2 regions of the Isoptericola sp. NPDC058082 genome follow, and region 1 is predicted to be linked to the other one. Evidence: riboswitches for the same ligand, from Rfam matches in the RefSeq annotation. Region 1 holds a riboswitch; the other holds the start of a gene.
What was found. Region 1 has a riboswitch for FMN ahead of ribD (bifunctional diaminohydroxyphosphoribosylaminopyrimidine deaminase/5-amino-6-(5-phosphoribosylamino)uracil reductase RibD). Riboswitches for the same ligand answer to the same signal wherever they lie in the genome.
Positions count from the first base shown of each region.

Region 1 (3,544 bases):
TGCTCTGGGGCGGTCTCGGCCTGGCGCTCGCGGTGGTGGTGCTGCTCTCCTGGGTGGGGCCGGCGCCACGGTCGCTCGGCGCGGTGCTGGGCGGCGTCGGCTTCGGGCTGTTCGTCGACGAGATCGGCAAGTTCGTCACCTCGGACAACGACTACTTCTACGAGCCGACGGCGGCGCTCATCTACGCGGTCGTCGTCGTGCTCGTGCTGCTCGTGGAGGCCCTGCACGGGAGGCGGTCGCACCACCCGGCCGAGTACCTCGCGGTGGCGACCGACCGTGCCGTGGCCGGGGTGGCGGGCGGCTTCACCGACGCGGAGCGCGAGGAGGCGCGGGCGCTGGTGGAGCGGGGCCGCGGCGAGCCCGCCGCCGACGAGGTGGCCGCGCTCGTCGAGGCCGTGCCCGCGGACGCGGTCGCCGTGCCGGACCCCGTGCGGGCGCTGGTCGTCCGGGTGTCGGCGTGGTTCGCCGACGCGATGGAGCACCGCTGGGCGGCCGCGGTCGTGACGGTGGCGGTACTCGGCACCAGCGCGGGGTCGGTCGTGGTGGCGCTGCGGGTGCTGCTCGGCGGCGTCGCGGTCCCGACCTGGGTCGGCGTCGGCATCCTCGCGGCCGTCGCCGTGACGGTGGCGTGCGTCGTGCGGGCGCTCGTCGTCGGCCCGCGCGACCATCGTGCGGGCGCGGTGTGGGTGCGCCGGGGCGTCCTCGTCAGCCTGCTGGTCACCCAGCTCCTCGCGTTCCGCGCGGTGCAGTGGGTGGCCGTGGCGGGGCTGGCGGTCGACCTCGTCGTGCTCGTCGCCCTCGGGGTCGCCCTGGGGCGGGACGACGAGCGACGCTCCGTCAAGCCGCGGGCGCGCTGAGCGCCGTCGCGCGGACGCACGGGACCGACGGAGCGACGGCCGGCCCGTGAGACGTCCGCCACTCGGGCTTGCCAGGTGGTCGCGGAGCGTGGCACGGTCGGCGGTGACGAGCGAAAAGCTCGCGTGCTCTGGGGTCGGTGAAATTCCGAGCCGGCGGTGAAAGTCCGCGACCCGGTCACAGCCTGTGACCGGTTGACCAGGTGGAACTCCTGGACCGACGGTCAAAGTCCGGATGGGAAGCGCACGCGACGGCTCCCCGTCCGGTCCGTCCCCGGCCCTCGTGGCCGGCGCCGTCCGTCGTGACGACGTCCGGGACCGGAGGTGCGAGCACGTCCCGACCCCGCCTTCCTGCCCCGGGGTCCGCGACCGGACGACAGGGGCAGGACGCATGAGTGCCACGACGGCGGAGCGCGCCGCGATGCAGCGCGCGCTGGAGCTGGCCGGGCAGGTGCCGGCCCGAGGACCCAACCCGCGCGTCGGGTGCGTGCTCCTCGACGCCGACGGCGCGACGATCGCGGAGGGTCTCCACCGTGGCGCGGGCACGCCCCACGCCGAGGTCGAGGCGCTGCGCCGCGCGACCGAGTCCCGCGGCCCGGGCGCCGCGCGCGGGGCCACCGCCGTCGTCACGCTCGAGCCCTGCAACCACCACGGGCGCACCGGGCCGTGCGTGGACGCGCTCCTGGAGGCGGGGGTCGCGCGGGTCGTGCACGCCCAGCACGACCCCAACCCGGCGGCGTCGGGGGGTGCCGCGCGCCTGCGTGCCGCAGGCGTGGAGGTGGTCGGCGGCGTCCTGGCGGACGAGGCCCGCGCCCTCAACGCCACCTGGACGCGCGCGCTGGAACTCGGCCGTCCCGTGGTCACCTGGAAGGTCGCGAGCACGCTCGACGGACGTTCCGCGGCCGCCGACGGCACCTCGCGCTGGATCACCGGGCGGGCCGCGCGGCACGACGTGCACCGGCTGCGGGCCGGGGTCGACGCCGTCGTCGTCGGCACCGGCACCGCGCTCACCGACGACCCCGACCTCACCGTGCGGCACGTCCCGCTGACGGGGCAGCAGCCGGACCGGGTCGTCGTCGGGCTGAGGGACCTGCCCGCGTCGTCCCGGCTCGCGCGGGCCGCGGCCGCCGGGGAGGCGGTGATGCACCTGCGCACCCACGACCCGCACGAGGTGCTGGACCTGCTCTGGTACCGCGAGCACCGGCACGTGCTGCTCGAGGGCGGTCCCGCCCTCGCCGCCGCCTTCTGGCGCGCCGGTCTCATCGACGACGTCGTCGCCTACGTCGCCCCCGTGCTGCTCGGCGTCGGCGCCTCCGCCGTCGCCGACCTCGGCATCGGGACCATCGCGGACGCCGCGCGCCTCGACCTCCTCGACGTCGCCGTCCTGCCCCGGGACCCGGACGACCCCACCGACATCCCCACCGTGCGGCTGGCCCTGCGGCCGCGGAAGGAGCACTGAGCCATGTTCACCGGAATCGTGGAGGAGCTCGGCACCGTCGTCGCCGTGCGCGAGCACGCGGACGGCGCCCGTCTCACCGTCGCGGCCGAGAGGGTGCTCGACGGCGTCCGGCTCGGCGACTCGATCGCCGTCGACGGCTGCTGCCTGACCGTCGCGGAGACGGGGGAGCACGACGGTCGTGCCACCTGGACGGCCGACCTCATGGCGGAGACCCTGGCCCGCACGAGCCTCGGCGGGCGGCGTGCCGGCGACCCGGTCAACCTCGAGCGGGCGCTCGCGGCCGACGGGCGGTTCGGCGGACACGTCGTGCAGGGGCACGTCGACGGCGTCGGCACGGTGCTCGCGCGCACGCCGGGCACGCAGTGGGAGGTCGTCGAGATCGCGCTGCCCCCGGAGCTGGCGCGGTACGTCGTGGCGCAGGGCTCGATCGCCGTCGACGGCGTGAGCCTCACCGTGGTGGACGCGCGGGACGACGCGTTCACCGTGAGCCTCATCCCCGAGACGCGGGCGCGCACGACGCTCGGCGCCCGCGCCGTGGGGGAGCCGGTCAACCTCGAGGTCGACGTGCTGAGCAAGTACGTCGAGCGGCACCTGGCGTCCGGCACCGCGCACGGCCTCGCGGCTGCGGCGGGAGCGGCGCGGTGAGCGCCGTCGGGCGGGTCGAGCGGGCGATCGCGGACGTCGCGGCCGGGCGCCCCGTCGTCGTCGCGGACGACGCCGACCGCGAGAACGAGGGCGACCTCATCCTGGCCGCGGACGCCGCGACGCCCGAGCTCATGGGGTTCCTGGTGCGGCACACCAGCGGCCTCGTGTGCGTGGGCGTGGCGGGCGCGCAGCTCGACCGGCTCGGCCTGCCGCTCATGGTCGAGGCGAACCAGGACGCCTACCGCACGGCCTACACGGTGACGGTCGACGCCGCCACGGGCGTCTCGACCGGCATCTCCGGCGCCGACCGGGCCCGCACCGCGCGCCTGCTCGCCGACCCGGCGACCGGGCCCGCGGACCTCACGAGGCCCGGGCACGTGCTGCCGCTCCGGGCCCGTCCCGGCGGCGTCCTGGAGCGGCGCGGGCACACCGAGGCGGCCGTCGACCTCGCGCGCCTCGCCGGGCGGGGCGAGGCCGGCGTGCTCGCCGAGTTGGTGCACGACGACGGCACGATGATGCGGCTGCCCGCGCTGCGGGAGTTCGCGGCCGAGCACGGGCTCACGCTGATCAGCGTGGCCGACCTCGT
Region 1 covers NZ_JBHVSQ010000001.1:599,762-603,305, reverse strand. Annotated here, with positions in the region: gene ACFVS0_RS02840 (hypothetical protein) at 1-857, shown strand, start outside; FMN riboswitch at 977-1,106, shown strand; gene ribD (bifunctional diaminohydroxyphosphoribosylaminopyrimidine deaminase/5-amino-6-(5-phosphoribosylamino)uracil reductase RibD) at 1,246-2,313, shown strand; gene ACFVS0_RS02830 (riboflavin synthase) at 2,317-2,958, shown strand; gene ACFVS0_RS02825 (bifunctional 3,4-dihydroxy-2-butanone-4-phosphate synthase/GTP cyclohydrolase II) at 2,955-3,544, shown strand, end outside.

Region 2 (3,544 bases), on a different contig from region 1:
GGTGCGGCCCGACGGCGTCGTCGTGGTGATGGACGAGGCGGTCGCCGAGGAGTTCCGGGCGCCGGCCGACGACGTCGACCGGATCATGTACGGCTACAGCCTGTTCGTGTGCCTGCCGGACAGCCTGTCGTCGTGGCCCTCCGCCGCGACGGGCACCGTCATGCGGCCCGCCACGCTCCGCCGGTACGCGCTCGAGGCGGGCTTCGCCGGCGTCGAGGTGCTGCCCGTCGACGACTTCGGCTTCTTCCGGTTCTACCGGCTGCTGCTGGACGGGCAGGACGGGCGGACGTCGTCGGGTGGGAACGGGTCCCCGGAGTAATCTCCCTGGCATGACCGCCGTCCGGACGCACACCCACGCCCAGGCCGTCGACGCCGCGATCGACCTCTTCTCCCGGCAGGGCTACGAGCAGACCACCGTCGAGGAGATCGCCGACGCCGCCCGCGTCAGCCGCGCGACGTTCTTCCGCCGCTTCCGTTCCAAGGAGGACGTGGTCTTCGCCGACCACGAGCTGCTCCTGGAGGAGGTCGTGGTCATGCTCGCGGAGACCCGCCCGGAGGCGAGGGCGAGCGAGGAGTCCGGCCGCGCGCCCGAGCGGGCGTGGGACCCGACCACCGACCCGTACCTCGAGGTCTGCCGGGCCGCCCGGCTCGTCTTCGACCACCACGTCGGCCAGCGCGAGACGTCGATCGCCCGGCACCAGCTGCTGCAGCAGGTGCCGGCGCTGCGCGACCGCGAGCTGGTCACGACGCACCGCTACGAGCGCGCCTTCACCGCCTACCTGCGCGACACGCTGCCGCCGGACCGGTCCACCACCACGATGTCGATCGCGTTCGCGGCGTCCGTCGTCGCGGTGCACAACGCGATCCTGCGCCGCTGGCTGCGCAACCCCCACCTCGACCTGCGTCCCGAGCTGGAGGAGGCGTTCGCCGACCTCCGACGCGCCGCCGGCGCCCCGTTCCCGCACGGCGACGGCGAGCCGGCGGCCGACGCGCCGGCGGTCGACGCCGCCCCCGACGCCGTCGACGGCCCGGGCGAGGCACGGACGGTCGCGACGGGCGGCGACGGGCGGCGCGTCGTGGTCACGGTGCTGGAGCCCGGGGCCGGGCCGGACGACGTCGCGCGCGCCGTCCGCGACGCGCTGGCCTGAGCCGCCCCGGGCACCTCTTGCCGGGACCGCCCCGCACCGCTACCTTCCAGACACCCGGCACCCGGGGCGACGAGACCCTGGGGGCACCGATGGCGGCACGAGCACCACGGCACGTCACCGCGGCGGCCGGCGCCCTCCTCGCCACCCTCCTGGCGACGGCCCTCGGCGGCTGCTCGGGAACCCCACGGGTGAGCACCCCGGGGGGCGACGACGACGGGATCCTCGCCGAGATCGGCGTCTCCGACGTCGCCGACGGCGAGGTCCACACGATCAAGGTCGCGGAGGTCTGCCTGCGGGACAGCAGCGCCGGCACGGTGACCGCCGTCGTCCCGGACCCCGGCTCCGGCCTGGAGGTGCGGCGGTTCACGGTCGGGCAGCCGGCCGACCCGTCGAACGGCGTGGGTGGTGCGGAGGGCACGCTGGACGAGAACGGCCTCGGCGCGATCGCGCACGACGTCCTGGCCGTCTGCGACGAGGACCCTCCCGACCAGGTCCACGTCGAGGTGACCCGCACCTCCCCCGCCGCGTACTCGGCACAGCTCACCCTCGATTTCGTGGCGGACGGACGGCGGGGCGAGCTCACGAACCACGTCTCCCTCACCATGTGCGCCCCGGACGCCACGGAGCCGCGCTGCGCGTTCGACGGCTGACGGTCCGCGGCCACCGCCACGGCCACGGCGGGGAATGCCGCTGTGGCATCCTGAGTTGTGCAGGACGCCGCCGGGACCTCCGGTGGTGGAAAGACACGCACGTACGTGCTCCGGGGTCGGTGAAATTCCGAGCCGGCGGTGACAGCCCGCGACCCGGCCTCCACCCGCAGACGCGGGGAGAGGCCGGCTGACCTGGTGTGATTCCAGGGCCGACGGTCAAAGTCCGGATGGGAGGAAGCACGTGCGGCACGCGCCCGACAGGGTGGGTGCCGCCGGGCGTCGTGTCGTCGACGACGGCCCCACGGGGCCCGACGCGGCGAGCGCCGACCCTCACCCCCGGACGCCGCACCTCGGACCGGGAGAGTGAACGATGGACGTGATCGACACGTTCTTCAACGCCACGCTGACCATCGGTGACCAGCACATGTCGTGGCGCGAGATCGTCGGCAACGGCTTCGGCCTCGCCTCCGCGCTCGGCGGCATGCGGCGCAAGGTGTGGGCGTGGCCCGTCGGCATCGTCGGCAACCTCGTCCTGTTCACCGTCTTCATGGGCTCGTGGTTCGGCGACTCGAGCCGCGCGGACATGCTCGGCCAGGCCGGCCGGCAGGTGATGTTCCTCATCGTCTCGATCTACGGCTGGGTGCAGTGGCGCCGGACCGAGCGCGCCGCCCTGGACGTGCGCGCCGACGGCAGGATCCCCGCCGACGGAGGTGCCGCGGTGCACCCGCACTGGGCCTCCTGGCGAGAACGCGTCGGGATCGTCGTCGTCATGGTGGGCGGCACCCTGCTGCTCACCCCGTTGTTCCGCGCCCTCGGCTCGTACGAGCCCGTGTGGTCGGACGCGTGGATCTTCATGGGCTCCCTCATCGCCACGTACGGCATGGCCAAGGGCTGGGTCGAGTTCTGGCTGGTGTGGGTCGCGGTCGACGTCGTGGGCGTACCCCTGCTCTGGTCGGCCGGGTACTACGCCACGGCGCTGATGTACGTGTTCTACGGCGTCTTCACCCTGACCGGGTTCTTCGTCTGGTGGCGCGTGCACCGGCGCGAGCAGGCCGAGACGGGGACGACGACGCCCGCCGTCGCACCCTGACGGCGCCGCCCGTCAGTCGTCGATGTCGAGCTCGGTGCCCGGCGCTGCGGCGCGGGCACCGAGACGCGCGTCGTCGAGGACGGTGGCCACCAGCTCCGCGGGCCCGCCCAGCGCCACCTCGGCGGTGTAGATCGGCAGCCCGAGGAACCACGCCCGGTGTTCGGGCCAGACGTGCGAGGGCAGCTCGACGAGGTCGAGGAGCGCGCTGACCGACCGGGGTACCCCCGTCCAGACGTGGTAACCCCGGTGGGGCAGCAGGAGCCGGTCGGCGGAGGGCCGCGCGACCAGCCGGGCGAGCAGGTCCGCCTCCGCCTCGCGCCTCGCTTCGGCGACCTCCTCGGCCGTGGGCTCCGGCCCGTCCGAGTCCCAGGCGAGCCCGACGGCGGTCCCCGACGACCCCACCCCGCCACCCCGGTCGTACAGGGACGGCCACCCCTCCCAGAGCGTGCCGTGCAGCGGTGCCCCGCCGGTCCACGGGTCGAGCAGGTCGAGCAGCACGTCGAGGCGTTCCCGGACCGCGTCCAGGTCGACGTCGCCCTCGTCGTCCCGGGGCAGGGGCACCACGGCATACGCCGCGTACGCCTGCGGTACGGCGTGGCCGAGGCTCTGACCGAACTCCCCGAGCAGCGGCGAGATCCACTCCCCCGCGCTCGGGT
Region 2 covers NZ_JBHVSQ010000006.1:160,742-164,285, reverse strand. Annotated here, with positions in the region: gene ACFVS0_RS10880 (class I SAM-dependent methyltransferase) at 1-319, shown strand, start outside; gene ACFVS0_RS10875 (TetR family transcriptional regulator) at 330-1,148, shown strand; gene ACFVS0_RS10870 (hypothetical protein) at 1,238-1,798, shown strand; FMN riboswitch at 1,900-2,043, shown strand; gene pnuC (nicotinamide riboside transporter PnuC) at 2,169-2,888, shown strand; gene ACFVS0_RS10860 (hypothetical protein) at 2,901-3,544, opposite strand, start outside.
Region 2: it holds a riboswitch for FMN, as region 1 does, so the genes downstream of both, pnuC (nicotinamide riboside transporter PnuC) here and ribD (bifunctional diaminohydroxyphosphoribosylaminopyrimidine deaminase/5-amino-6-(5-phosphoribosylamino)uracil reductase RibD) in region 1, are expected to answer to the same signal.